One region of the Streptomyces sp. NPDC037288 genome, then DNA from elsewhere that is predicted to be linked to it. Evidence: riboswitches for the same ligand, from Rfam matches in the RefSeq annotation. Region 1 holds a riboswitch; each other region holds the start of a gene.
The links. Region 1 has a riboswitch for cyclic di-AMP ahead of ACZ7GZ_RS17615 (transglycosylase family protein). Riboswitches for the same ligand answer to the same signal wherever they lie in the genome.
Positions count from the first base shown of each region.

Region 2: linked by a shared signal. The riboswitch ahead of ACZ7GZ_RS16580 (M23 family metallopeptidase) and the one ahead of ACZ7GZ_RS17615 (transglycosylase family protein) in region 1 are both predicted to bind cyclic di-AMP.
Region 3: linked by a shared signal. The riboswitch ahead of ACZ7GZ_RS38065 (M23 family metallopeptidase) and the one ahead of ACZ7GZ_RS17615 (transglycosylase family protein) in region 1 are both predicted to bind cyclic di-AMP.
Region 4: linked by a shared signal. The riboswitch ahead of ACZ7GZ_RS12240 (transglycosylase SLT domain-containing protein) and the one ahead of ACZ7GZ_RS17615 (transglycosylase family protein) in region 1 are both predicted to bind cyclic di-AMP.

Region 1 is NZ_JBVJVY010000013.1:91,080-97,974, forward strand. Features, by position in the region: gene ACZ7GZ_RS17605 (cytochrome P450 family protein) at 1-701, shown strand, start outside; gene ACZ7GZ_RS17610 (transglycosylase family protein) at 846-1,955, shown strand; cyclic di-AMP (ydaO/yuaA leader) riboswitch at 2,153-2,326, shown strand; gene ACZ7GZ_RS17615 (transglycosylase family protein) at 2,331-3,032, shown strand; gene eno (phosphopyruvate hydratase) at 3,337-4,644, shown strand; gene ACZ7GZ_RS17625 (FtsB family cell division protein) at 4,760-5,236, shown strand; gene ACZ7GZ_RS17630 (DUF501 domain-containing protein) at 5,289-5,831, shown strand; gene ACZ7GZ_RS17635 (Ppx/GppA phosphatase family protein) at 5,828-6,793, shown strand.
Region 2 is NZ_JBVJVY010000012.1:37,345-44,239, forward strand. Features, by position in the region: gene ACZ7GZ_RS16570 (HPr family phosphocarrier protein) at 3-284, shown strand; gene ACZ7GZ_RS16575 (GntR family transcriptional regulator) at 424-1,110, opposite strand; gene ACZ7GZ_RS16580 (M23 family metallopeptidase) at 1,309-2,052, opposite strand; cyclic di-AMP (ydaO/yuaA leader) riboswitch at 2,065-2,225, opposite strand; gene ACZ7GZ_RS16585 (M16 family metallopeptidase) at 2,464-3,852, opposite strand; gene ACZ7GZ_RS16590 (M16 family metallopeptidase) at 3,849-5,243, opposite strand; gene ACZ7GZ_RS16595 (DNA gyrase/topoisomerase IV subunit A) at 5,625-6,895, shown strand, end outside.
Region 3 is NZ_JBVJVY010000061.1:3,017-9,911, reverse strand. Features, by position in the region: gene ACZ7GZ_RS38075 (PrsW family intramembrane metalloprotease) at 1-810, shown strand, start outside; gene ACZ7GZ_RS38070 (aldo/keto reductase) at 851-1,795, opposite strand; gene ACZ7GZ_RS38065 (M23 family metallopeptidase) at 1,875-2,903, opposite strand; cyclic di-AMP (ydaO/yuaA leader) riboswitch at 2,913-3,059, opposite strand; tRNA gene ACZ7GZ_RS38060 (tRNA-Met) at 3,370-3,443, shown strand; gene ACZ7GZ_RS38055 (dihydrofolate reductase family protein) at 3,491-4,627, opposite strand; gene ACZ7GZ_RS38050 (MarR family winged helix-turn-helix transcriptional regulator) at 4,690-5,223, shown strand; gene ACZ7GZ_RS38045 (GTP cyclohydrolase II) at 5,330-5,965, shown strand; gene ACZ7GZ_RS38040 (hypothetical protein) at 6,516-6,689, shown strand; gene ACZ7GZ_RS38035 (DUF2637 domain-containing protein) at 6,700-6,895, shown strand, end outside.
Region 4 is NZ_JBVJVY010000008.1:79,425-86,319, forward strand. Features, by position in the region: gene ACZ7GZ_RS12225 (carboxylate--amine ligase) at 1-646, shown strand, start outside; gene ACZ7GZ_RS12230 (FAD-dependent oxidoreductase) at 692-1,894, shown strand; gene ACZ7GZ_RS12235 (HAD family hydrolase) at 2,017-2,829, shown strand; gene ACZ7GZ_RS12240 (transglycosylase SLT domain-containing protein) at 2,958-3,446, opposite strand; cyclic di-AMP (ydaO/yuaA leader) riboswitch at 3,450-3,623, opposite strand; gene ACZ7GZ_RS12245 (polyprenyl synthetase family protein) at 4,200-5,210, shown strand; gene ACZ7GZ_RS12250 (LolA family protein) at 5,699-6,895, shown strand, end outside.

The DNA of each region.
Region 1 (6,895 bases):
GCGGCTACCTCGCCGAGCTGATCCACAAGAAGCGCGAGGCGCTGCCCGCCGAGCCCGCGCCCGGCGAGGACCTCATCTCCGGCCTCATCCGGGCCTCCGACCACGGCGAGCACCTCACCGAGAACGAGGCCGCGGCGATGGCGTTCATCCTGCTGTTCGCCGGCTTCGAGACGACCGTCAACCTCATCGGCAACGGCACCTACGCCCTGCTCACCCACCCCGAGCAGCGCGCGCGGCTCCAGGACCGCCTGGCCGTGGGGGAACGTGAGTTGCTGGAGACAGGGGTGGAGGAACTCCTGCGCTACGACGGGCCGGTGGAGCTGGCCACCTGGCGGTTCGCCACCGAGCCGCTCACCATCGGCGGCCAGGACATCGCGCCGGGGGACCCGGTGCTCGTCGTGCTCGCGGCGGCCGACCGGGACCCGGAGCGGTTCGCCGACCCGGACGTGCTGGACCTCGCCCGCCGCGACAACCAGCACCTCGGCTACGGCCACGGCATCCACTACTGCCTGGGCGCGCCCCTCGCCCGGCTGGAGGGCCAGACCGCGCTCGCCGCCCTGCTCACCCGGTTGCCGGACCTGCGGCTCGCCGTGGATCCGGACGAGTTGCGCTGGCGCGGCGGGCTCATCATGCGCGGCCTGCGCACCCTGCCCGTGGAGTTCACACCGGCCGCCGGCGCAGCCGGGCGACGGGGAACATGAAGGGCGTTCAACTTTGTGATCTTCACGTGATCTGCGCGGCATTAACTTGTGACAAGTGATCGTCTGCCGATACGTTCACCCATCAGCGTGGCGACGGATTCCAGTGCGCCGCGCCGGTCCTGCTGTCGCACGAAAGGCTTCCGCATGCTCTCCGGGAACGGTCGTCACCGTCGCCCCCGTCAGGCTCCGGCCCTCCTCGTCGCGGCCGGAGTGACCGGCTCCGCCATCGCCATCCCGCTGCTCGGCGCCGCGAGCGCCAACGCGGCCGACGGCACCACCTGGGACAAGGTCGCCGAGTGCGAGAGCGGCGGCTCCTGGAGCGCGGACACCGGGAACGGCTACTACGGCGGCCTGCAGATCTCGCAGGACGACTGGGGCAAGTACGGCGGTACGCAGTACGCCGACAGCGCCGACCAGGCCAGCCGCTCGCAGCAGATAGCCGTCGCCGAGAAGATCCTCGCCGACCAGGGCACCAAGCCGTGGGCCACCTGCGCCCTGCTCTCCGGTCTGACCTCCAACTCCGCTTCGGTCGACGTCGACACCGGCGTCGGCGGCTCCGGCGACACCTCCGGCTCGGGTGACACCTCCGGCTCGGCCGGTCTGCCGGAGTCATCGGCATCCGACCCCGGTTCCGGCTCCCACTCCGACCCGGGCTCCGGCTCCAACTCCGGCTCCGGCTCCAACTCCGCCCCCGGTTCCTCCGCCTCCGGTTCCTCCGGCTCGGATTCCTCCGGTTCTGATGCCCCTGACTCCTCCTCGGGCTCGAGCACCACGCCGGCTCCGCAGCGGAGCCACCACGCCGCAAAGACCCCGGACGCGACCGGCGGCTCCACCGGAACCAGCGCCCCAAAGTCCGACAAGACCGGCAAGTCCGGCTCGACCGGAGGTGGCGGCTCCCAGGACGGGGGCAGCTCGCCGACGGCAACGCCCGGTACCGACGAATCGGACAATTACCAGCAGTCCGCCGGTTCGTGGAGCCTGGTCGACACCGGCACGCTCAGCAGTGGCGGACGTCACCGTGGTGGGAGTGCGGACGAAACGGTGACAAACGGTCAGAACACCCCCTCCTCCGGCCGTCACGCCGGTCGCACGGCGGGTGCCTACACCGTCCGCGAGGGGGACACCCTCGCCTCCATCGCCGACTCCCTGGGCGTCGACGGCGGATGGCACGCGCTCTACGACGGGAACAAGAGCGTCATCGGTGCCGACCCGAACCACATCACCGCCGGTCAGACCCTGGAAATCGGTTCCTAAGAGGGCGAAAACCAGCGGTAGTTGACGCCCCGTTTCGCCGCTGATGTCCGTTTCGGTGAAAGTGTGGGATGAGTCTCAGAAGCCCTGATCGTCTTTGAAATTCCCTCGATCACGTGTCTACGGTCAGGACCGCTCGTCACCACGAGCCCCGGCAGTCGCAACGCCGAATCCTGCCAGCGGTTGCCCGGGAACAGTCGTCGCGTCAAGCGCCGCAGGCAGGAGCGGGGGACCCAAGGTAAGTGCCGGATCCGGCGGTTGACGCCGGCACCGGCTGGGGGTGAAGCCGCGCCTCGCGAGAGCGAGTGCGCGGCCGGGCAACTCAACCGGCCCGAACCCGACAGCTCACCTCGCAGGCGTCGGTGAGGGGATCGATCCATGCTGTTTTCCGGCAAGGGCAAGCACCGTCGTCCGTCCAAGGCCACCCGTGTCATCGCGCTCGCCGGTGTCACCGGCGCAGCCGTCGCCGCCCCGCTGATGGCGGCCGGCAACGCCTCCGCCGCCACCGCCTCCGAGTGGGACGCGGTCGCCCGGTGCGAGTCGGGCGGCAACTGGTCCATCAACACCGGCAACGGCTTCTACGGCGGCCTGCAGTTCACCAACTCCACCTGGGCCGCGTACGGCGGTACCGCCTACGCCGCGCGCGCCGACCTCGCCACCAAGGCGCAGCAGATAACCGTCGCCGAGAAGGTCCTCGCGGGTCAGGGCAAGGGTGCCTGGCCGGTCTGCGGCACGGGCCTGTCGGGCGCCGCGTACAACGGCTCCGCGCCCAGCGCCCCCTCGAACACCACCTCGTCGAAGACCACCGCGCCCAGCACCGCCACGCGCTCCGGCCAGCAGGCCGCCTCCCGCTCCGCCGAGCGCACGGCCCCGGCCAAGAGCAAGACCGTCACCACCCCGACCGGCAAGAAGGTCAAGAAGGGTGACGGCGAGTACAAGGTCGTCACCGGTGACACCCTCAGCTCCATCGCCGTCGAGCACCACGTCCAGGGCGGCTGGCAGAAGCTCTTCCAGCTGAACAAGGACATCGTCGAGGACGCGAACCTCATCTACCCGGGCCAGCAGCTGCACCTGAAGTAAGCGGCAGCGGCACTCAGGCCCGCCCCCGTCCCCACGGGCTCCCCGCCCCGGCGCGTGTTCCCCCGTACGCGCCGGGGCGGGGTCTTTTGCGCGCGCCCCGCGCGCCCGTGCGCGTGCCCATGTGCGTGCCCTCTGCATCCACCCTTTGTTCCGTTCATGAACAATGGGTACCGTCTGCGTGTGCCTCCCCGTCCACGGGGCGGTCGGTCGGTGGCCGATCCCCCGGAGACGGTTAGGCTCTAGTCGCAAGGCACAGCCGTAAGGCAGCAAGCCCCGCACTTCCAGCGTCACATCCAAGAAGGAGATGCTCGTGCCGTCCATCGACGTCGTCGTAGCCCGGGAAATCCTGGACTCCCGAGGCAACCCCACGGTCGAGGTCGAGGTCGGCCTCGACGACGGCAGCACGGGTCGTGCCGCCGTCCCGTCCGGCGCCTCGACCGGCGCCTTCGAGGCCATCGAGCTGCGCGACGGTGACCCCAACCGTTACCAGGGCAAGGGCGTCGAGAAGGCCGTCCTCGCCGTCATCGAGCAGATCGGCCCGGAGCTGGTCGGCTACGACGCCACCGAGCAGCGCCTGATCGACCAGGCCATGTTCGACCTGGACGCCACCGACAACAAGGGCTCCCTCGGCGCCAACGCCATCCTCGGCGTCTCCCTCGCCGTCGCCCACGCCGCCTCCGAGGCCTCCGACCTCCCCCTCTTCCGCTACCTGGGCGGCCCGAACGCGCACCTGCTGCCGGTGCCGATGATGAACATCCTCAACGGCGGCTCGCACGCGGACTCCAACGTGGACATCCAGGAGTTCATGATCGCCCCGATCGGCGCGGAGTCCTTCTCCGAGGCCCTGCGCTGGGGCACCGAGGTCTACCACACCCTGAAGAAGGTCCTGAAGGGCAAGGGCCTGTCCACCGGCCTCGGCGACGAGGGCGGCTTCGCCCCGAACCTGGGCTCCAACCGCGAGGCCCTCGACCTCATCCTCGAGGCCGTCAAGGAGGCCGGCTACGTCCCCGGCCAGCAGATCGCCCTCGCCCTCGACGTGGCCGCCTCCGAGTTCTACAAGGACGGCAAGTACCTCTTCGAGGGCAAGGAGCGCTCCGCCGCCGAGATGACGGAGTACTACGAGGAGCTCGTCGCGGCCTACCCGCTCGTCTCCATCGAGGACCCGCTGTTCGAGGACGACTGGGCCGGCTGGAAGGTCATCACCGACCGTCTGGGTGACAAGGTCCAGCTGGTGGGTGACGACCTGTTCGTCACCAACCCCGAGCGGCTGGCCCGTGGCATCGAGGAGGGCACCGCCAACGCCCTCCTCGTCAAGGTCAACCAGATCGGCTCGCTGACCGAGACCCTGGACGCCGTCGAGCTGGCCCAGCGCAACGGCTTCAAGTGCATGATGTCCCACCGCTCCGGCGAGACCGAGGACGTCACCATCGCCGACCTGGCCGTCGCCACCAACTGCGGCCAGATCAAGACCGGCGCCCCGGCCCGCTCCGAGCGTGTCGCCAAGTACAACCAGCTGCTGCGCATCGAGGAGATCCTCGACGACGCCGCCGTGTACGCGGGCCGCAGCGCCTTCCCGCGCTTCCGCGGCCACATCGACGTCTCCAAGGGCTGACGCAACCCGGGCTAAGTATTAGCCAGTCATACGTACGTCCCCGGACCCGGTCCCGTACCGTGTCCGGGGACGTACGCACGTGTGACGCGCAAGGCAAGGGGAGGCGGAGAGCCACATGGCCGTGAAGGACCGCGACCGTTTCTCCACCGCGACCAGGCTGCGGCTGCTCGGCGAGCAGACGGCGGCCCGGGTCTACCGCTCCCAGACCAAGCGGCAGGCCCGCCGCTCCCGGCTCACCGGCCGGGCGGCGCTGCTCGCGCTGGTGCTGTGCTCGATGATCGTCGCGCTCGCCTACCCGATGCGGCAGTACGTCTCCCAGCGCGCGGAGATCGCCGACCTCCAGCGCCAGCAGGAGCAGGCCCGCAAGCGGGTCGAGCAGCTGCGCGACCTCAAGGCACGCTGGCAGGACGACTCCTACGCCGAGCAGCAGATCCGGCGCCGGCTGCACTATGTGAAGCCCGGCGAAACCGGGTACGTGGTCGTCGACCCGGGCGCGGCCCAGCAGTCCCGCACCGACCTCCGGGCCGCCCACCGGCCCTGGTACGCGAACGTCTGGGACGGGGTCGACAAGTCCGACGCCTCCGACCAGTGAGCAGTAACGCCGGCCTTTGGCCGTAACCGACAGAAAGCTTCGAAGAGCAGTCATGGAAACGCCCCCGCCGCCCACTTTGCGCACCGAGCCCACCGACGCGGACGTCGAGGCCTTCAAGCAGCAGCTCGGCCGCCCGCCGAGGGGCCTGCGGGCCATCGCGCACCGCTGCCCGTGCGGCCAGCCGGACGTCGTGGAGACCGCGCCGCGGCTGCCCGACGGCACGCCCTTCCCGACGCTGTACTACCTCACGTGTCCCAAGGCGTCCTCCGCCATCGGCACGCTGGAGGCGAACGGCGTGATGAAGGAGATGACCGAGCGGCTGCAGACGGACCCCGAGCTGGCCGCCGCCTACCGGGCCGCGCACGAGGACTACATCCGGCGCCGTGACGAGATCGAGGAGCTGAAGGGCTTCCCGAGCGCGGGCGGCATGCCGGACCGGGTCAAGTGCCTGCACGTCCTGGTGGCCCACTCGCTGGCCGCGGGCCCCGGCGTGAACCCGCTCGGCGACGAGGCGCTCGCCATGCTGCCGCAGTGGTGGAGCAAGGGTGCCTGTGTGACCCTCGAACACCCCGAGGACGAGGGGGACGAGAAGTGACCCGCGTCGCCGCCGTCGACTGCGGTACGAACTCCATCCGTCTGCTGGTCGCCGACGTCCATCCCGGGACCGGTGAACTCGTCGACCTCGACCGCCGGATGACGATCGTGCGGCTCGGCCAGGGCGTCGACCGCACCGGCCGGCTGGCCCCGGAGGCGCTGGAGCGCACGTTCGCGGCCTGCCGTGAGTACGCGGCCGTGATCAAGGAGCACGGCGCCGAGCGCCTGCGCTTCGTGGCCACCTCCGCCTCCCGCGACGCCGAGAACCGGGACGACTTCGTACGCGGCGTGCTGGACATCCTCGGAGTCGAGCCGGAGGTCATCACCGGCGACCAGGAGGCCGAGTTCTCCTTCACCGGCGCGACCAAGGAGCTGGCGGGGCGCAAGGACCTGACCAGGCCCTACCTCGTCGTGGACATCGGCGGCGGCTCCACCGAGTTCGTCGTCGGCGACGACCACGTCCGGGCGGCGCGGTCGGTGGACGTCGGCTGCGTGCGCATGACGGAACGTCACCTGGTGCGGGGCGGCAAGGTCTCCGACCCGCCCACCGAGGAGCAGATCGCCGCCATACGGGCCGACATCGAGGCCGCCCTGGACCTCGCGGAGCAGACGGTCCCGCTGCGCGAGGCGCACACCCTGGTGGGCCTGGCCGGCTCGGTCACCACCGTCTCCGCGATCGCCCAGGAGCTGCCCGAGTACGACTCCGCGCGCATCCACCACTCCCGGATCTCCCGCGACCGCGTCCGCGGGATCACCGAGTGGCTGCTTGGCTCCACGCACGCCGAGCGCGCCGCGATCCCGTCCATGCACCCGGGCCGGGTCGACGTCATCGGCGCGGGCGCCCTGGTCCTGCTCGCGATCATGGAGCGGATCGGCGCCGAGGAGGTCGTCGTCAGCGAGCACGACATCCTCGACGGCATCGCCTTCAAGGTGGCGGAAGAGGCCGAAGAGGCGGTCGGCTAGGCGGCAGCCGGCCTGGGGGACGCCGAGCGGCCCTGGTTCCTCCCGGGGAACCAGGGCCGTCGTTTCCGCGACGCGGGCCGACCGTCACCGGGGGACCTGATG
Region 2 (6,895 bases), on a different contig from region 1:
ACATGGCTGAGCGCCGCGTCAACGTCGGCTGGGCCGAGGGCCTCCACGCCCGCCCCGCCTCCATCTTCGTCCGAGCCGCCACGGCCGCAGGCGTCCCGGTGACGATCGCCAAGGCTGACGGCAACCCCGTCAACGCGGCCTCCATGCTGGCTGTTCTGGGTCTGGGCGCCCAGGGCGGCGAGGAGATCGTCCTCGCCTCCGACGCCGAGGGCGCGGACGCCGCCCTGGACCGTCTGGCCAAGCTGGTCTCCGAGGGCCTGGAAGAGCTGCCCGAGACCGTCTGAGCAAGGCGAGAAAGCCGCGCCACCCATTCCGGGTGGCGCGGCTTCCGCCTTTTCCGGACCTTGAATTCAGGGCGCACGGGATAGGGGCAGCGGAAATCCAGGACCACCGAATACCCCTTCTTTGTATACGGCTTCCGTGTTAATGCCGAAGACTCGACATGTTTACGGTGTGTTGCGAAGTCCTCACACGCTCGGCGGCCCGGGGGCGACGCAGCCGGTGCGCGGCCGTCGCACGCTCGGTGTGCAGCGCCGTGACCGCCCGCGCGCGCTCGCCGTCGCCGCGCGCCACCGCGTCGACGATGGCGCCGTGTTCCACCCAGGACTCCACCGGACTCGGCGGCGCCTCCACCGCGTACATCCAGGCGATCTTGTGCCGCAGCTGGATGAGCATCGCGGTCAGCGAGGGGCTGCCGCAGGCCTGGGCGAGCGTCTCGTGGAACCAGCCGCCCAGTGAGCGCAGATCGTCGCTGTGCCCCCTCCTGGCCCGCTCCTGACCGAGCCTGACCAGACCGCGCAGCACCTTGAGGTGGGCCTCCGTGCGGCGCTGGGCGGCCCGGGCGGCCCCGAGCGGCTCCAGGAGCATGCGCATCTCCAGCAGGTCGGCGGCCTCCTGCTCGGTCGGCTCGGCCACGCACGCGCCCGCGTGCCGGCGGGTCACCACGAAGCCCTCCGCCTCCAGGGTGCGCAGGGCCTCGCGGACGGGGACGCGCGAGACGCCGTAGCGGCGGGCCAGGACTTCCTCGGTGAGGCGGGCGCCGCGCTCGTGGACACCGGCGACGATGTCGTCCCGGATCGCCGTGCACACCGAGTGCGCCGGAATACGCATGACCGACCTCCGCCTTAATCCCCGTGAAACGTCGACGATGGACGCGTGTTCCGTGACTCTATTCCAATACCTCGGAAATTCCGACGGCGGGCCGGAATCCATGGATATTTTTTGGTCGGCGGGTCCGGCGTCCGTCCCGGAAAACAGCGAAAGCCCCGGCCGGTGCGGGCCGGGGCTGCGCGGGCAGAGCCAGGGGCGTCAGACGTCCACGCCGTGCTGGCGGAGGTAGGCGACGGGGTCGACGTCCGAACCGTAGTCGGGGGTCGTGCGGGCCTCGAAGTGGAGGTGCGGACCGGTGACGTTGCCGGTCGCGCCGGACAGACCGATCTGCTGGCCCGGCGTGACCCGCTGCCCCACCGTGACGCCGATCGACGACAGATGGCCGTACTGGGTGTACATGCCGTCGGCCATCCGGATCACGATCTCGTTGCCGTACGCGCCGCCCCAGCCGGTGGAGACGACGGTGCCCGCGCCGACCGCGTGGACGGGCGTGCCGCTGGCCGCGTGGAAGTCGATGCCGGTGTGCGAGCCGGAGGACCACAGGGAGCTGCTGGCCTTGTAGGCCGTCGACACGTAGGAGTGGGCGATCGGGGCGACGAAGGCGTTCAGACGCTTGCGCTCGGCCTCGCGGGCGGCGCGCGCCCTGGCCTCGCGGACCTCCTTGGCCCTCTTGGCCGCGGCCTCCTCGGCCGCCTTCTGCTCGGCGACCTGCTGCTGGGCGGCGGCCTGCGCGTCGATCTGCTCGGCTATGTCGTCTCCGACGCTGACCACCGGGGTGAGGCCGGTCTGCTCGGCGGTGTTCTCGGCGGCGAACGCCGCGGGCGCCGCGACCGTGCCGATGACGCCGGTGGTGGCGAGGGCCGCGACGCCGGCCGCCTGAGCGGTGGTGCGCTTGACCCGGCCGGGCTTGCGGTGCTTCCCGGTGGCGCACATGAACGCCATGAAGTGGCTGGTCCTTTCCTTCCCTCTCGCCTACCGGGTTAGCTGACGGGTTCGGAGCAGGAAGGTCTCCTACGGACCCCCTCGCTCACGCGCGGGCGCCCGATTCACCCCAGGGACGGTGGGTCCCCGGCTCCCCTGGCTCGCGCCGTACGGGGACTCGGCGATGGCTGTCCGGTGCCGCGGGTGCGGCGCACTGCCTGACGAACAGCCCGGACGACGCTACGGAAGCCTGCTTTCCCATCTCAAACGGATCCGGGCTTTTGTAGCGCATCCCACAGGGCAGACGGGCAACCTCCGCCCCAATCCGGACATCTGGTAGGTGGAGAGCGGAGCACGCAAGGGGCCCTGACGACCCGTCGGTCGTCAGGGCCCCACGCGTGTGTGCCGCTACTCGGCCGCCCGCGCGGTGACCTACTCGGCCGCCACCACGGTCACTTCGCCGATGCCGAGTGCCTCGACCGGCGCCTTGATCTCGGCGGCGTCACCGACGAGGACGGTCACCAGGCGGTCCACCGGGAAGGCGTTCACGACCGCCGCGGTGGCCTCCACCGTGCCCGTCGCGGCCAGCTGCTGATACAGCGTCGCCTGGAAGTCGTCGGGCAGGTGCTGCTCGACCTGGTCTGCCAGCGTGCTCGCGACGGCCGCCGCGGTCTCGTACTTCAGCGGCGCCACCCCGACGAGGTTCTGCACGGCCACGTCCCGCTCGGCGTCGGTCAGGCCGTCCGCCGCGAGGGTGCGCAGCACCTTCCACAGGTCCTCCAGCGCCGGACCGGTGTTGGGGGTGTCCACGGAGCCGCTGATGGCGAGCATCGAGGCGCCCGTGCCGTCCGGCGCGGACCGGAGGACCTGCCCGAAGGAGCGCACACCGTAGGTGTAGCCCTTCTCCTCGCGCAGGACGCGGTCCAGGCGGGAGGTGAGGGTGCCGCCGAGGCAGTAGGTGCCGAGCACCTGGGCGGGCCACACGCGGTCGTGCCGGTCGGGGCCGACGCGGCCGATGAGCAGCTGCGTCTGCACGGCGCCCGGCCGGTCCACGATGACCACGCGTCCGGTGTCGTCCGCGCTCACCGGGGGCACGGGCCGCGGCTCGCCCGGGGTGCCGGTCCAGGCGCCCAGGGTGTCACCGAGCAGCGCGTCCAGATCGGTGCCGGTGAGGTCGCCGACCACGACGGCCGTGGCCGTGGCGGGGCGAACGTACCGGTCGTAGAAGGCGCGTACGGCGGTGGCGTCGATCTTCTCGACGGTCTCCTCCGTGCCCTGGCGGGGACGCGACATCCGCGAGGTCGCCGGGAACAGCTCCTTGGAGAGTTCCTTGGCGGCCCGGCGGGAGGGGTTGGCCAGCTCGTGCGGGATCTCGTCCAGGCGGTTGCGGACCAGCCGCTCGACCTCGCTCTCGGCGAAGGCGGGCGCGCGCAGGGCGTCGGCGATCAGCCCGAGGCCCTTGGCCAGACGGGAGGCCGGGACCTCCAGGCTGAGCCGGACGCCGGGGTGGTCGGCGTGCGCGTTGAGCGTGGCGCCCGCGCGCTCCAGCTCGGCGGCGAACTCCTCGGCGGAGTGCTTGTCGGTGCCCTCGGAGAAGGCCCGCGCCATGATCGTGGCAACGCCGTCCAGGCCGGCCGGCTCGGCGTCCAGGGGGGCGTCGAGCAGCACCTCGACGGCGACGACCTGCTGACCGGGGCGGTGGCAGCGCAGCACGGTCAGGCCGTTGTCGAGCGCGGTGCGCTCGGGCGCCGGGAACGCCCAGGGACGGGCCTCGCCGGGCTGCGGCTGGGGGTGGAAGTCCATGGTGGCGAGCTCGGTCACTTGGCCGTCTCCTCGTTCTCGTTACCGGCCTCTACGGTCGCTTCCTGCTCCGGGTCCTCGGGGACGTCGGCGTCCGGGACCTCCTCCGGCGACTTCGGTTCGTAGACCAGGACCGCGCGGTTGTCGGGGCGCAGACGGGCCTTGGCGACCTCCTGGACCTCCTTGGGGGTGATCTCCAGGACACGCTTGACGGCGGTGAGGGCGAGCTGCGGGTCGCCGAACAGGACCGCGAACCGGCACAGTTCGTCGGCGCGGCCGGCGACCGTGCCGAGCCGGTCCAGCCACTCGCGCTCCAACTGGGCCTGGGCGCGCTCCATTTCCTCGGGCGTGGGGCCCTCCTCGGCGAACCGGGCCAGCTCCTCGTCGATGGCGGCCTCGATGACCGGCACCTCGACGTCACCGGAGGTCTTCACGTCCAGCCAGCCCATCGAGGGCGCGCCGGCCAGGCGCAGCAGGCCGAAGCCGGCCGCGACGGCCGTACGGTCGCGGCGCACCAGCCGGTTGTACAGGCGGGAGGACTCACCGCCGCCGAGGACGGTCAGGGCGAGGTCGGCCGCGTCGCACGCGCGCGTGCCGTCGTGCGGGAGCCGGTAGGCGGCCATCAGGGCGCGCGCCGGGACCTCCTCGACGAGGACCTCGCGCTTCTGCTCGCCGATGACCTCCGGCAGGGAGCCGTCACGCGGCGCGGGCTTGCCGTCGTGCGCGGTGATCGAACCGAAGTACTTCTCGATCCAGGCGAGCGTCTGCTCGGGGTCGATGTCGCCGACCACGGAGAGCACCGCGTTGTTCGGCGCGTAGTAGGTGCGGAAGAACTGGCGGGCGTCCTCCAGGGTGGCCGCGTCCAGGTCCGCCATCGAGCCGATCGGCGTGTGGTGGTAGGGGTGGCCCTCCGGGTACGACAGGGCGGTCAGCTTCTCGAAGGCGGTGCCGTAGGGGACGTTGTCGTAGCGCTGGCGGCGCTCGTTCTTGACGACGTCCCGCTGGTTCTCCATGGACTCGTCGTCCAGGGCGGCGAGCAGCGAGCCCATGCGGTCGGCCTCCAGCCAGAGGGCGAGCTCCAGCTGGTGCGCGGGCATGGTCTCGAAGTAGTTGGTGCGCTCGAAGCTGGTGGTGCCGTTGAGCGAGCCGCCGGCGCCCTGCACCAGCTCGAAGTGGCCGTTGCCGTTGACCTGCGCCGAACCCTGGAACATCAGGTGCTCGAAAAGGTGAGCCAGACCGGTGCGTCCCTTGACTTCGTGACGGGAGCCGACGTCGTACCAGAGGCAGACCGCCGCCACCGGGGTCAGGTGGTCCTCGGAAAGCACCACGCGCAGACCGTTGGCCAGGCGGTGCTCGGTCGCTGTCAGGCCCCCGGAGCCTGCCTCGGCTGTGGTCGTGTGACCCATGGGCATGTACATCCCTTCGCGAGCGGATGCGGTTGTGGAAACCGCGGTCTTCCTGCCGTTCCTGCCACTGTATGCACAGCGTGCGGGGGCTCGGCGAAGTTCCCGCGGGAGGTACGCCCAGAGCGGATCACGTAGCCTGCCCCGGACCCGGCTCGTGGGCCCGGGAAGCCCGCCGGGACCGGGTAGTGGCACGGGCTGTCAGTGCCTCGGTCCACAATGGTCGGCGTCAGGTCCGTCCCACGCTTCAGCAAGAGCGAGCCGGAGGGGCGCGTCGGTGTCGGGAGGGCGAGCGCGCGGAGGCCCGAAGGATTGGGCACAATCGCCCTCTCGACACCGGCACGAGGCGCCCCGCAGGCGAACGAACAGATCAGAAGGAGCCAGGCAGCGATGGCCCGCCGCAGCACGAAGACCCCGCCGCCCGACGATTCGTACGAGGAGAAGATCCTCGACATCGACGTCGTGGACGAGATGCGTGGCTCCTACCTCGAGTACGCGTACTCGGTCATCTACTCGCGCGCCCTGCCGGACGCCCGTGACGGCCTCAAGCCGGTGCACCGCCGGATCGTGTACCAGATGAACGAGATGGGCCTGCGCCCCGACCGCGGCTACGTGAAGTGCGCGCGTGTCGTCGGCGAGGTCATGGGCAAGCTGCACCCGCACGGCGACGCGTCGATCTACGACGCCCTGGTGCGCATGGCGCAGCCCTTCTCCATGCGCGTGCCGCTCGTCGACGGGCACGGCAACTTCGGCTCGCTGGGCAACGACGACCCGCCGGCCGCCATGCGGTACACCGAGTGCCGCCAGGCCGAGGCGACGAGCCTGATGACCGAGTCGATCGACGAGGACACGGTCGACTTCGCACCCAACTACGACGGCCAGGAGCGGGAGCCGGTGGCGCTGCCCGCCGCCTTCCCGAACCTGCTGGTCAACGGCTCCTCGGGCATCGCCGTGGGCATGGCGACGAACATGCCGCCGCACAACCTGGGCGAGGTGATCGCCGCCGCCCGGCACCTGATCCGCCATCCGAACGCGGACCTGGACGCGCTGATGAAGCACGTCCCGGGCCCGGACCTGCCCACCGGCGGCCGGATCGTCGGTCTGGAGGGCGTCCGGGACGCGTACGCGACGGGCCGCGGCACCTTCAAGATCCGTGCCACGGTGTCGGTGGAGACGGTGACGGCCCGCCGCAAGGGCCTGGTCATCACCGAACTGCCCTTCACCGTCGGCCCCGAGAAGGTCATCGCGAAGATCAAGGACCTGGTCAACGCGAAGAAGGTCCAGGGCATCGCCGACGTCAAGGACCTCACCGACCGCGAACACGGCCTGCGCCTGGTCATCGAGATCAAGAACGGCTTCGTGCCGGAGGCGATCCTGGAGCAGCTGTACAAGCTGACCCCGATGGAGGAGTCCTTCGGGATCAACAACGTCGCCCTGGTGGACGGCCAGCCGCTCACGCTGGGGCTGAAGGAGCTGCTGGAGGTCTACCTCGACCACCGCTTCGACGTGGTCCGGCGGCGCAGCGAGTTCCGCCGCGGCAAGCGCCGCGACCGGCTGCACCTGGTCGAGGGCCTGCTGACCGCGCTGGTCGACATCGACGAGGTCATCCGGCTGATCCGGTCCAGCGACAACTCCGCGCAGGCCAAGGAGCGCCTGATGGA
Region 3 (6,895 bases), on a different contig from region 1:
ACCACCGCCACCGGGTTCGCGTTCACCGAGAACATCCTCTACCTGGGTACGGCCTTCGGGACCGACCAGCTCAGCGGCGGCCGCGGCATCGCCTCCGTCACCGCCGCCACCTTCTTCGTGCGCATCGTGATGTCCCCGTTCGCGCACCCCCTGTTCACCGTCCTGACCGGCATCGGCTTCGGCGTCGCCGCGCTCTCCGCCGAGCGGCAGCGTGCCCGGCGGGTGCTGCTGCCGCTCTGCGGTCTGCTGCTCGCGATGAGCATGCACGCCTTCTGGAACGGCTCCTCCACCTTCGGCGAGTTCGGGTTCTTCGCCGTCTACGGCGGATTCATGGTGCCCGTCTTCGGGCTGCTGACCTGGCTCGCGATCTGGACGCGGCAGCGGCAGCTGCGGACCGTGCGGACGGAACTGCCGGCGTATGTGCTGGCCGGCTGGCTGGGGCCCGCCGAGCCGTGCGCGCTCGGGTCGATGCGGGCGCGGCGGGCGGCCCGTGACTACGCCCGCCACCACGCCGGGCGACCCGCGGCGCGCGCCGTGGCGCAGTACGAGGCGTACGCGACGTCGCTGGCGTCTCTGCGGCACCGGGGGCGCAAGGGGAAGGGCGGGGCCGAGTTCGTCGTACGGGAGCGGGAGCTGCTGGACGAACTGTGGAAGCGGAGGGATGTGGCTCGGCCGGCTCTGGAGTATGCGGCCGGGGCGACTGCTCCCGCGCGGATGCCTACGGCGTATTGGCCGGGGTACGGGTATCCGGCGGCGCCGTATCCCGCGTACAAGGCGCCGTATCCCGCGTACAACCCGTACCGGTCATAGACAGCGGCGGGAGAAGGTCAGCCGCCGCTGGCCCGGGAAGTTATGCCGACGCCTCCGTCAGCTTCGCCAGTTCGGTGTCCGTCAGCTTCAGGTCCGCCACCCCCGTCAGCGCCGGGAGCTGGGCCACCGTGCGGGCCGAGGCGATCGGGGCGGTGATCGTCGGCTGGGCGGCCAGCCAGGCGAGGGCGACCGTGGCGACGGGGACCTCGTGCGCGGCGGCGATCTCGTCCAGGGCCGCCAGGACCCGTCGGCCGCGCTCGGATTCCGCGTACCGCTCGGCCCGGTCCGCGCGGGCGCTGTCGACCTTGGCGCCGGGGCGGTACTTGCCGGTCAGGAAGCCCGAGGCGAGGGAGAAGTACGGCACGGCGGACAGGCCCTCGCGGGCGGCCAGGTCCTGCAGCGGGCCCTCGTAGGTCTCGCGGGAGACGAGGTTGTAGTGCGGCTGGAGGGCGACGTAGCGGGCCAGGCCCTCGCGGTCGGAGAAGTCCAGGGAGGCCTGCAGCCGCTCGGGGCTGATGTTGGAGGCGGCGATGTGCCGGACCTTGCCCGCCTTCACCAGCTCGTCCAGCGCGCCGATGATCTCCTCGACCGGCACCTCGGGCTTGTCGAAGTGGGTGTAGTAGAGGTCGATGTAGTCGGTGTCCAGGCGGCGCAGGGAGGCGTCGGCGGCGGCCCTGATGTTGGTCGCGGACAGGCCCTGGTACTCGGGGTGCTGGCTGACCTTGGTGGCGATGACGACGTCGGCGCGGTTGCCGCGGGCCTTGACCCACTTGCCGATGATCGTCTCGGACTCACCGCCCTTGTTGCCCTCGATCCAGGCGGAGTAGGAGTCGGCGGTGTCGATGAAGTTGCCGCCGGCGGCCGTGTAGGCGTCGAGGACGGCGAAGGAGGTCTCCTCGTCGGCGGTCCAGCCGAAGACGTTGCCGCCCAGGGAGAGCGGGAAGACCTCGAGGCCGGAGGAACCGAGTGTGCGCAGAGAAGTCATGCTCGACGTCAACACCGGCGGTGGATGATCGCATTCCACCGCCGGCGCCGATTTCACATGTTTCTCATGGCTGACACGCTCAGGGGTTGAGGCCCTTGTCCCGCAGCCAGGGCGCCGGGTCGATGCCGGCGGCCTGGCCGTCGGGGTGGACCTCGAGGTGCAGGTGCGGGCCGGTGACGTTGCCGGTGGCGCCGATGCGGCCGATGACCTCGCCGGTCGAGACCTTCTGGCCGACCTTGACGTTGATCGAGGACTGGTGGCAGAACCACAGCTCGGTGCCGTCGTCGAGGGTGAGGACCGTGCGGTAGCCGTAGGCTCCGGCCCAGCCGGCCTGGGTGATCGTGCCCCCGTGGATGGCCTTGATGAGGGTGCCGGTGGGGGCGGCGAAGTCGAGGCCGGTGTGGTAGCCGGAGGACCACATGGCGCCGGGCTGGCCGAAGGTGCCGGTGATCGTGTACGAGACGACGGGCAGCTGGTACTGCTTGGCCAGCTCGGCCAGCCGCTTGGCCTCGGCCGCCTTCTCGGCGTCGGCCTCCGCCTTCTCCTTGGCGGCGGTGGCCTTGGCGGCGGCGTCCTTCTCCGCCTTGGCCGCGGCGGCGGCGGTCTGCTTCTCGGCCGCGGCGAGCGCGGCGGCGGTGGCCTTGCTGTCGGCCTTGTTCTGCTGCTGCTCGGCCTGGGCCATGATCCGGTTGCGCAGGGCCTCGCCCGCGTCGGAGTCCTTGCTGTCGGCCGAGGTCACGCCGACGTTGCTGAGCGCGGTGGTGTCGGTGTGGTGCGCGTCGGAGGAGTCGTCGCCGAAGAGGTGGCCGACGGAGTCCAGGTCCGGCAGGGATATGGAGACCGGCGGCTTGCCGGTGTTGGCGCTGGCCATGCCGCCGGCGCCGACCGCGGCGAGCACGCCGACGCCGAGGACGGTGGAGCTGCGCGCGAAGCCGCCGCGCTGCTTGGCGACGCGGTGCCGGCCGCGGACCGGGGTCAGGGAGTCCTCGGTGGGGTTCCACTCCTCCCAGGGGCCCTCTTCGGCGCGGTAGGAGCCGTAGCCGAAGGTCTCGGGCTCGGCCGGCTCGGGCATGAACGGGGCTTCTGGGGCAGGGTGGTTGGACGCCACTCGGGCGTACTCCTTTCCTTCCTCCGCCTACCGGGTTAGCTGACGGGTTCGGAGCAGGAAGGTCTCCTACGCGCGTATACCGGTCACGGCATCCGCGTGATTCACCCCAAGGTGGTGGTTCCCCGGTTCCCTTGCGGGATTCGGCGCGTGCGCACGGAGCCGTCTCTTGTGACGGCTGGGACGACCGCGCTGCGTTATCGAACGTTAATAGACCTGCTGGTCACTTTCCAAGCCGTTCGACTTGATCATTAACGTTTTCCGGCCTGGACTTACCGGTCAGGAGCCCTCCAAAACGGGCGACTTGGCCGGCGTTCAGGAGTCTCGGGGTTTTTGATGGTGACTCAGATGTTATGCGGAGGGCGGTCGTCCGATCACTCTCGGTACAGACGATCTCCCCGTCGGGGCGGCCCGCGGGAAAGCGGTGTGCGCGCCGCCCTGCGGATGGGGTACTCTGGAGTCACAACGACGCGGGGTGGAGCAGCTCGGTAGCTCGCTGGGCTCATAACCCAGAGGTCGCAGGTTCAAATCCTGTCCCCGCTACTGAAGGCCCAGGGCCGGAATCCAGTGGATTCCGGCCCTGGGTGTTTTCAGCGTCCCAGCAGATGCATGTTCGGCGCCTTGGCGAGTCCCTCCAGCTCCGGCAGTACGACCACCTGTGCACCTCCGCCGACCAGGACCCCCGTCCCGTCGGCCGCGGAGACAAACGTGTCCGGCTCCTGCCAGGCCGTGACCACCCGCCGCACCCCCGCCCGCAGGATCAGCTCGGCACACGGCGCCGGCCGCGAGGCACGCCGGGCGCAGGGCTCCAGGCTGGAATACACCGTGGCGGCGGCCAACCGCGGATCCGCCGGATCGATCTTCGCCAGGGCCGCCTCCTCCGCGTGCACCACGGGGTCGCCGCCCTCCCGGGAATGCCCCCGGGCCAGCTCGGTACCGTCGGCGGCGACCACCACCGCGCCGACGCTGAACGCCGTCTCCGAGGGCGGGCACAGCGCGGCCAGGTCGCAGGCGGTGCGCAGCCAGTGGCGGTCGGCGGCGGTGGGGACCGGGCCGGCGCCGGGGGCCGTGGGCTCGTAGCGCATGAGGACCACGTCCTCCATGCGGCGGGTTTCGGCGAGGCGCAGCCGGCCGGCCTGGTAGGCGCCCGGCCCGAACAGGCGGGGGGCGGCCGGGTCGCCGACGAACAGCGGCGCGAGGACCAGTTGGAGCTCGTCGGCCAGGCCCTGCTGGAGCAGTTGGGTGTGGATCGTGCCGCCGCCCTCGACCATCAGGCGCCGTACGCCGCGCACGCCGTGCAGGTGGCCCAGCAGGGCCCGCCAGTCGAGGTCGGGGCCGAGCGGGACGATGTCGGCGGTGCCGCCGAGGAGGCGTGCGGCCTGTTCGGCGCCCTTGTCGGTCGTGTAGACGAGCTTGCCGCCGCCGGTGTGCCAGAAGTGGGCGCCGGGGTCGAGGTCGCCGGTGGCGGTGACGGTCACCTTCAGCGGGTACTCCGGCCTGCCCTCGGCCACGCGGGCCGCGCGGCGCTCGGCGGAGTTGACCAGCAGCCGTGGGTTGTCGGCGCGGATCGTCCCGGCGCCGACCAGGATGGCGTCGACGGAGGCCCGGACGGCGTCGACCCGGTCGAAGTCGGCCGGGCTGGACAGCAGGAGCCGTTCGGGGCCGGTGTCGTCCAGGTAGCCGTCGAGGGAGACGGCGGCGGACAGCAGCACATAGGGGTACGACATCGGCGCGCTCTCCCTGAAAAGTCAGACTTGGTTCAAGTTTGAAACAAACTTACACTGGCGGCATGACGACCCGCTGGCTCACTCCCGAGGAGCAGCGCGCCTGGCGCGCCTACCTGGCCGCCGCCCGGCTGCTGGACGACGCGATCGACCGGAACCTCCAGCAGACGGCCCGCATGCCGCATCTGTTCTACTCCGTGCTGGCCAACCTCTCCGAGGCGCCCGAGCGGCGGCTGCGCATGACCGATCTCGCCGAGACGCTGAAGATCACGCGCAGCCGGCTGACCTATGCGGTGACCCGTCTCGAACGGGACGGGCTGGTGCGCCGGGAGGACTGCCGCTGGGACAAGCGCAGCAGCATCGCCGTGCTGACGGACGAGGGGATGGCCGTGCTGGAGCGTACGGCGCCCGGGCACGTCGAGACCGTGCGCACCACCCTGTTCGACCGGCTCACGCCGGAACAGGTGGGGCAGCTGGAGGAGATCTGCACCGGGATCGCGAGCGGACTGCAGGGGGACGACAGCGCGCCCGGGGCGGAGGACGTGCCCTGGCGGCGCCGGTCGTCCTGCTCCTCCTCGACCCCGGGCCGCACCCCCTGAGTCCCGCCCGGCACACGGAAAGTGATTGCTTTAAGTTTTAAGCATGGGGTAGGGTCCCCGCGTACCGCTGCTTCAAATCTGAAGCACCTTCCCCGGAGGGATCCGCATGCCCGACACCACCGCCGCCACCCCGCGCGCCCGCGTCCGGGTACCGCTGCGCTTCCACGACGGCTACGGCGTCGACGCCGAACTCGTCACCTTCCACGGCCTGGCCGACGGCCAGGAGCATGTCGCCGTCGTCCTCGGCGACCCCGGCCCGGTCCCGCTGGTGCGCCTGCACTCCGAGTGCCTGACCGGCGACGTCTTCGGCTCGGCCCGCTGCGACTGCGGACCCCAGCTGCGCGAGGCGGTCGAGCGCATCGCCACCACCGGCGGTGTCCTGCTCTACCTCCGCCAGGAGGGCCGCGGCATCGGCCTCTACAACAAGCTCGACGCGTACGCCCTCCAGGACCAGGGCCTCGACACCTACGAGGCGAACGCCGCGCTCGGCCTGCCGGAGGACGCCCGCGACTACACCGCCGCCGCGCAGATGCTCGCCGCCCTCGGCATCGACGAGCTGGACCTGCTGTCCAACAACCCCGACAAGGCCGAGCAGCTGCGCGCGCTGGGCGTCGTCGTACGGGACCGGGTGCCGACCGGCGTCTTCACCACGGCCCACAACGTCCGCTATCTGCGCGCGAAGGTCCTCCAGACCCGCCACACCCTCCCCCTGGCCGAGCTGACGGGACTGACCGCGGGCTGAAACGCGGGCTGATGCGGGGCGGGCCGGGGGGCCGCCGGGGGGGGCCGACTACCCGAACCACTTCGCCCTCGTCCGCCACGTCCACGCCGAGGCCCCGACCATGTGCCACCGGAGGTCCTCACGGCGACGCGGCGATGACGGCCGCGCACTCCACAGGTTGAAGGGCCCGGCCACGCCGGCCAGCCGCGGCTGCCCGGCGATCGGTTTCGGCCAGACCGCGCGGCGGGCGGGCGGGTCGGCGCTCCGGAAGCGGGCGCCGGGTCGCACCGCGCGCCCACGCCGAGCCGCGCACCGTGCCGTCCGCCACCGTCCCGGCCGTCGCGACACGGCCGATTCACCCTGACGGACGCACCGAGGCCCGAGGTGGCCGGTCGTGGCGGCAGGACCGTCGGTGGCCGGATCCGCTCCCTCTCTATTCACCGAATGCAGTTCCCCAGTTACTCGCATTTTCGCCAATTGCTGTCATCGGACCCGCCGGATACTGCTTTCGGGCCACGGAAACACCCGAATGCCGCACACCCCCGCCACCCGAGGAGCTCGTTAGGCGGTCGTGACACTGACTGAGAGGATCGCCGCCGGGAATCTTCGCTCGGCGCTCACACTTCAGGCGGAACACGACGAAGGGGAGGGACGTTTTGACGGATGTTCGGATCTACTCGATGAGTTCCTGAGGAGAATCACCCAGCTGGAAACCGAGTATCTGCAGGCGATGGTGGGGCTATAGGACTTACCTGATGGACAGGATTCAGGACGAAGACGTCTTCATCGACTCCGAGTTCAGTACGATCGAGATAGAGTGGGACCCGGTCGAAGAGCTGGCCCAGATGCTGTCCGCCGCATCCGCCGCGAATCCCGAGCCGAGCCCGCCGCACGAACGGTCCAGCCACAGGCGGAACCGGCGGCGGATCCGCACGGAATCCCGCTCACCCG
Region 4 (6,895 bases), on a different contig from region 1:
GGGGGCGCGGCCGGGCGTGATCCTCCAGGAGTATCTGCCGCGCGAGGAGGCCGAGGACTGGATCGTGCACGCCTGCTTCGGCCAGGACTCCAGCCCCCTCGCCCTGTTCACCGGCGTCAAGGTCCGCTCCTGGCCGCCGCACGCCGGCATGACGGCGAACGCGTACGTCGTCGACAACCCGGAACTCGCGGACCTCGCCGCACGTTTCATCAAGCAGATCGGCTACAGCGGCATCATCGACCTCGACCTGCGCTTCGACCGGCGCGACGGACAGTACAAGCTCCTCGACTTCAACCCCCGCGTGGGCGCCCAGTTCCGCCTCTTCGAGAACGAGTCGGGCGTGGACGTCGTACGCGCCATGCATCTGAATCTGACCGGCCGCCCCGTTCCGGAGGGGGAGCAGCGCGCCGGCCACCGCTACATCGTGGAGAACATCGACCTGCCCGCCCTGCTCGCCTACCGCCGCAGCGGCTATACGACGCCGCACGCGCCGGCGAAGGCGAGCGGGACGGAGCTGGCCTGGCTCGCGGGTGACGACCCGCTGCCGTTCCTCACGATGCTCGCCCGCTTCGTGCGTCCGGGCGCGAAGCACCTCTATCAGCTGTGGCGGACCAACCGCCGCGGCAGCAGCACATCCACGAAGTAGGCAAGGCCACCAAGCGTGGCGCACCGTGTCCTGGGGAGGGACTTCGTGACTCGACCGGTTGCAGTCATCGGGGCCGGGCCTTTCGGCCTGTCCACCGCCGCCCATCTGCGGGCGCGCGGCATCCCCGTCCGCGTCTTCGGCGACCCCATGGTCAGCTGGCGCGACCACATGCCCGAGGGCATGCTCCTGAAGTCGACGCCCGCCGCCTCCAACCTCGACTGCCCGCAGCCCGGTCACACCCTCGCCGACTACTGCGACGCGGCCGGGATCCGCCGCCTGGTGACCGACGAGGACATCATCCCGGTGGAGACGTTCATCGCCTACGGCGAGTGGTTCCAGCAGAAACTGATCCCCGGCCTGGAGCGGGTGCGGGTCGTCTCCGTGGACCGCGACAAGAGCGGCGGCTTCGAACTGAAGCTGGACTCGGGCGAGTTGTTCACCGCGCGTGCCGTCGTCGTCGCCACCGGGCTGTCCGGCCTGGCGCACCTCCCGGCGGAGCTCGCGGGAGCCGCGGCCGACGGACCGGCGCCCACGGGCCCGGTCTCTCACAGCTCCCAGCACCACGACCTGGGCCGCTTCGCCGGCAAGGAGCTGATCGTGATCGGCGCCGGCCAGTCCGCGCTGGAGACGGCCGCGCTCGCCGCCGAGGCGGGGGCACGCGTGCGTGTCGTCGCGCGTGGCCGCGGCCGGGTCGCCTTCGGCGCCCCGCCCTGGGACCAGCCGAAGCTGCGCCCCGAGTCCCCCTTCGGCCGGGCCTGGTCGCTGTGGGCGCTCAGCCACTACCCCCACCCCTACCGCTATCTGCCCGAGACCACCCGCCACTTCCTGGTCCGCCGGGTCCTCGGACCGCTCGGCGCCTGGTGGCTGCGCGAGCGCTTCCAGAGCGCCGTGCTGGTCCAGGACGTGGAGCGGGTGGTGGGCGCCGAGGCGCCGGACGGCAGCCCCGTCCTCACCGTCCGCACACACGGCGGACGCACCGAGCGGCTCACCGCCGACCACGTCATCGCCGCCACCGGCTACCGCGTCGACATCGCGGCGATGGACTTCCTCGGCCACGAACTGCGCACCCGGCTCGCCGTGAGCCGCGGTACGCCCAAACTCGGCCCCGGCTACGTCTCCTCCGTCTCCGGGCTGTATTTCACGGGCCTGCCGGCGGCGTCGTCGTACGGCCCGGTGATGCGCTTCGTCTGCGGTACGGAGTTCGCCTCTCCGCGCCTGACGGCACACCTGGCGGCGGCCCACGGCTGATGCCTCCGGGAAGGCCGACACGTCATCAAGGGGGCGGAGGGCGCCACTTGGGGCTGACCAGTACGTAAGTACGCAGGACGACAAGATGAGTCGGCGGGGCGAGGTATCCGTATTCTCTGATCATGGCCGCCTCCCCCGCGTACGCTCTGATCGCCACCGACCTGGACGGAACGCTGCTGCGCGGCGACGACACCGTCTCCGACCGGTCGCTCGCCGCGCTCGCGCGGGTGGCGCGGGCCGGTGTCCGGCATCTGGTGGTGACGGGCCGCCCGGCCCCGCGGGTACGGCCACTGCTCGAGCATCTCGGCTGCACGGGGCTCGCGGTGTGCGGGCAGGGCGCGCAGGTCTACGACGCCGCGTCCGGCCGTCTGCTGTGGTCGGTCCGGCTGGACCGGGAGCTGGCCGAGACCGCGCTCGGCAAGATCGAGGCCGAGGTGGGGCAGGTCTACGCGGCCGTCGACCAGGACGGCGTCGACGGGCTCACGCTCATCGAGCCGGGCTATCTGATGCCGCACCCGACCCTGCCCGCGGTGCGGGTCGGCCGGCGCGACGACCTGTGGTGCGAGCCCATCAGCAAGGTGCTGTTGCGCCATGCCGGCCTGTCCGACGACGAGTTGGCGGCGGTAGCGCGCGAGGTGGTGGGCTCGCTGGCGACGGTCACCATGTCGGGGCCGGGGACCGTGGAGCTGCAGCCGTCCGGGGTGACCAAGGCGACCGGCCTCGCGCTGGCCGCCGAGTGGCTCGGGATCGCCGCGCAGGAGGCCCTGGCGTTCGGCGACATGCCCAACGACATCCCGATGTTCGACTGGGCCGGACACGGGGTCGCCATGGCGAACGCGCACCCCGAACTCAAGGCGGTGGCCGACGAGATCACCCTGTCGAACGAGGACGACGGCATCGCCGCCGTCCTCGAAGGACTGTTTCCGACCGACTGACCGGCCCATCAGTAGGCGGCCGTCCGGCGCGGGCCCGCAGGACGCACGGTGGCCGCCCGGCGCGCCCCTTCCGTCAGGTGGGGGGCGTACCGGGCGGGCCGGTGACGTGCTGCCGGTCCGCGGAGCTGTCAGTACGCGCCGAAGACGTTGTCGATCGACCCGTACCGCGCGGCCGCGTAGTTGCAGGCGGCGGTGATGTTCGCGACCGGGTCGTAGATGTTGAAGGAGGTTCCGGCCACGTGGTACGCGTTGAACGTCGGGTCGATGACCTGCAGCAGGCCCTTGGACGGGATGCCCTTGGCGGCGTTGGAGTCCCAGAGGTTGATGGCGGCCGGGTTGCCGGAGGACTCCCGCATGACGTTGCGGTAGATGCCGTTGTAGGTGCCCGGGATGCCCTTCTGAGCCATGATCGCGAGGGACTCGCGGATCCAGCCGTCAAGGGTGTTCGGGTAACCGGCGGGGGTGGTGGAGACCGTGGTGGCGGCCGGGGTCGCGGCGGAGGCGCTGGTCGCCCCGATGAGCGGCAGGGCGAGGACGGCGGCACCGGTGCCGGCGGCGGCGAGGGCGCGGACGAGGCGGTTGTTCCGGGTACGGCGGTGCTGAGCGGCAGCAGGCATGGGGAAGTTCCTCTCCAACGCCTGCGGGGTGAGCTGTCGGGTTCGGGCGGGGAGGTGCCCGGCCGTGCCCGGGAAGGCACGGCTTCACCCCTAGCCGGTCCGGCGCGACGGGTGTCGTCCGGTCCGGCGCTTACCTGGGTCCCCCGCTCCTGCCATACGAATGGGTCCGTGGATGGTTATGCGGGCGGCGGCAGGATTCGGCGTCCGCCCGACGGCCCGGAACGTATGCGAGAGCACATGTCGGGAACAAGTACCGGATTCACACAACGTCCTGTTTGACCTTGATCTATGCACTATGAGGTGCTTGATCCTTTGCGCTCGCCAACCCTCAACTCGCCAGCGGGGCAAGGCGGGAAGGGGAACCGGGGCCAATGGGGTGCCGACGGGTGCCCGTGACCCAACTCACGAAATAGCAAAGTGCTTCAAGTCGGACATGGGGGATTCGGGTGGATCGGCTGAACGGTGGAACCTGCGACCTGGCGCCCGTCGTTGTTCCGGGGGAGGGGGGTGGAGGTATTACTCCGCTCGCCTCTCGGCTTGCGACAAAGCGGACGGATTCCTATTAAGTCGATAAATATACGTTCCTATTACTTGATCAAAAGTATCCCGGTCATGACCTGATACCTCCCAGGCTGGACCGGTGGGCGCTATCGGTGATCGAAAGAGGACCGGATACGCTGACTCGAGTGATGGCAGCGACCTATCGACAAACCGTGTAATCGCCAGCAGACACCAGCAGACAGGAGACCCCTCGTGACCGTCGTCGGGCCGTTCGGGCTGAGCGTGCGGGACCAGGCTCTGGAAGCCGATGTCCAGGCCGGATTGACGGCTGTCGAGGAAGGCTTGCTCGAGGCCACCAAGAGCGAGGTCCCGTTCATCACGGAGGCCGCACAGCACCTCGTGCGAGCCGGCGGGAAGCGGTTCCGGCCGCTGCTCGTGATGCTCGCGGCCCAGTTCGGCGACCCCTACGCGCCGGGTGTCGTACCGTCGGCCGTGGTGGTGGAGCTGACCCATCTGGCCACGCTGTACCACGACGACGTCATGGACGAGGCGGCCGTACGGCGTGGCGTGGACAGCGCCAACACGCGCTGGGGCAACTCGGTCGCGGTCCTCACCGGGGACTTCCTGTTCGCCCGGGCCTCCCAGATCCTCGCCGACCTCGGCCCCGAGGCCGTCCGGGTGCAGGCCCTCGCGTTCGAGCGGCTGGTCACGGGCCAGATCCTGGAGACCGCCGGTCCCGCGGACGGCCGCGACCCGGTCGAGCACTACCTGGACGTGCTCGGCGGCAAGACGGGCTCGCTGGTGGCGGTGTCGTGCCGGTTCGGCGCGATGATGTCCGGCGCGGCCGAGACGGTCGTCGACGTGCTCACCCAGTACGGCGAGCGGCTCGGCGTCGCCTTCCAGCTCGCCGACGACGTCCTGGACATCGCCTCCGACTCGCACGAGTCCGGCAAGACCCCCGGCACCGACCTGCGCGAGGGCATTCCGACGCTGCCCGTTCTGCGGCTGCGTGAGCGGGCGGCCCGGCTGGGGCTGCCCGAGGACATCGCACTGTGCCGGCTGCTGGACTCCGACCTCAGTGACGACGCCCGGCACGCCGAGGCGCTGGCCGCGCTGCGCGCCCACCCCGCGCTGGAGCAGGCCCGCCGGGACACCGTCCGCTACGCGGAGGAGGCCCGTGCCGCGCTGGCGCCGCTGCGGGAGTGCGACGCCAAGGCGGCGCTGATGGAGCTGTGCGACGCGGTGGTGCACCGCGCCGGCTGACCCCGGCCGTCCCACGGGGCCACGTCTCGCGGCGGCGACCGGCCGTACGGAGCCTGTGCGACCGGTACGGCCCGGTGCGATGCACGGTCCGCCGCAGACATCCCTCCCCCGGTGGCTCGGATGCCCGTCCCCTCCGGTGGCTCGGATGCCCGTCCCCTCCGGTCGCTCGGATGCCCGTCCTCCCGGTCGCTCGGATGCCCGTCCTCCCGGTCGCTCGGACCCGCCCGGCACCTGCCGCTCCGATGCCCATGCCCCCGTACAGCCCCCTCCGTTCCGGTGAGACCCCTACGGGTCGGGGGAGCCGCGGCCCCTACGTGTCATACCGCAGGCGTACACGGAGTTGGCTCCGAGGTCTGACGCTTCCTCATGGCCGATTTGGTGAGATGGACACCACGGACATCACCACTCCTCACCGATTCGGGTGAGAATGGCGGCACTGGTGGACCAGCGTGGGGACAGCCGCCGCCGACGACGGAGGTAAGGCACACATGGCACCGTACGAAACCGACGACGCAGTGGACGCCGCGCAGGAGGAAGCTCCGCGCGCCGGACGCCGCAAGGCCGCCCGCTACGCGGTCCCGGTCGCGGTGGTGGGGGTGGCGGCGGCCACGATCGGGCTGGTCCCGGCGCTCGCCGCCTCCGGTGACCCCGACCTGCCCAGGATCACCGCACAGCAGCTCATCGAGAAGATCGCCAAGTCGGACGTGCAGCAGCTGTCCGGCACCGTGCGGGTCAGCACCGACCTCGGCCTGCCCGACCTGGGCGGCCTGGAGAGCAGCCTGGCCTCGGGGGCCGCCAAGGGCTCCGGCGACGGCTCCTCGGCCGACCCGCAGGCCAAGCTCACCTCGCTGGTCTCCGGCACGCACACGCTGCGCGTCGCCGCGGACGGCCCGCAGAAGCAGAAGCTGTCGCTGCTGGAGAGCGGCTCCGAGTACAGCCTCATCCACAACGGCAAGGACGTGTGGGGCTACGACAGCAAGAGCAACGAGGTCTACCACGGCACCTCGGCCGACTCCGGCAAGGACCACAGGGCCGAGCCCCCGGCCACGCCCAAGGACTTCGCCGACGAGGCGCTGAAGTCGGTGGACGACACCACGTCCGTCACCGTCGACGGCACCGAGCAGGTCGCCGGCCGCGACGCCTACAAGCTGCTGATCAAGCCCCGGCAGTCCGGTACCACGGTCGGCGCGATCAGCATCGCCGTCGACGCGAAGACGGGCATGCCGCTGAAGTTCACGCTGACTCCGAAGAGCGGCGGCGCCGCCGTCCTCGACGCGGGCTTCACCCGGGTCTCCTTCGCGAAGCCGGACGCCTCCACCTTCGCCTTCACCCCGCCCAAGGGCGCGAAGGTGACGGAGGAGAAGACGGGCAACAAGGAGCACGCGGAGCGGCAGCACGCGCCGAAGCGGGGCGAGTTCGGCAAGGGTCTCGGCGGCTCCGACGTCCTCGGCAAGGGCTGGACGTCCATCGCCACCTTCGACACCGGCGCCAAGGGCGGCCTGCCGACCGGCGCCAAGGCCGGTGACCTCGGCGGCTTCCTCGGCTCGCTCGGCGACAAGGTCTCCGGCAAGTTCGGCAAGGGCACCGTCTTCTCCACCCGGCTGGTCAACGCCCTGATCACCGACGACGGCAAGGTCTACGCCGGCACGGTGACCAAGGACGCCCTGGTGAAGGCGGCGAACACG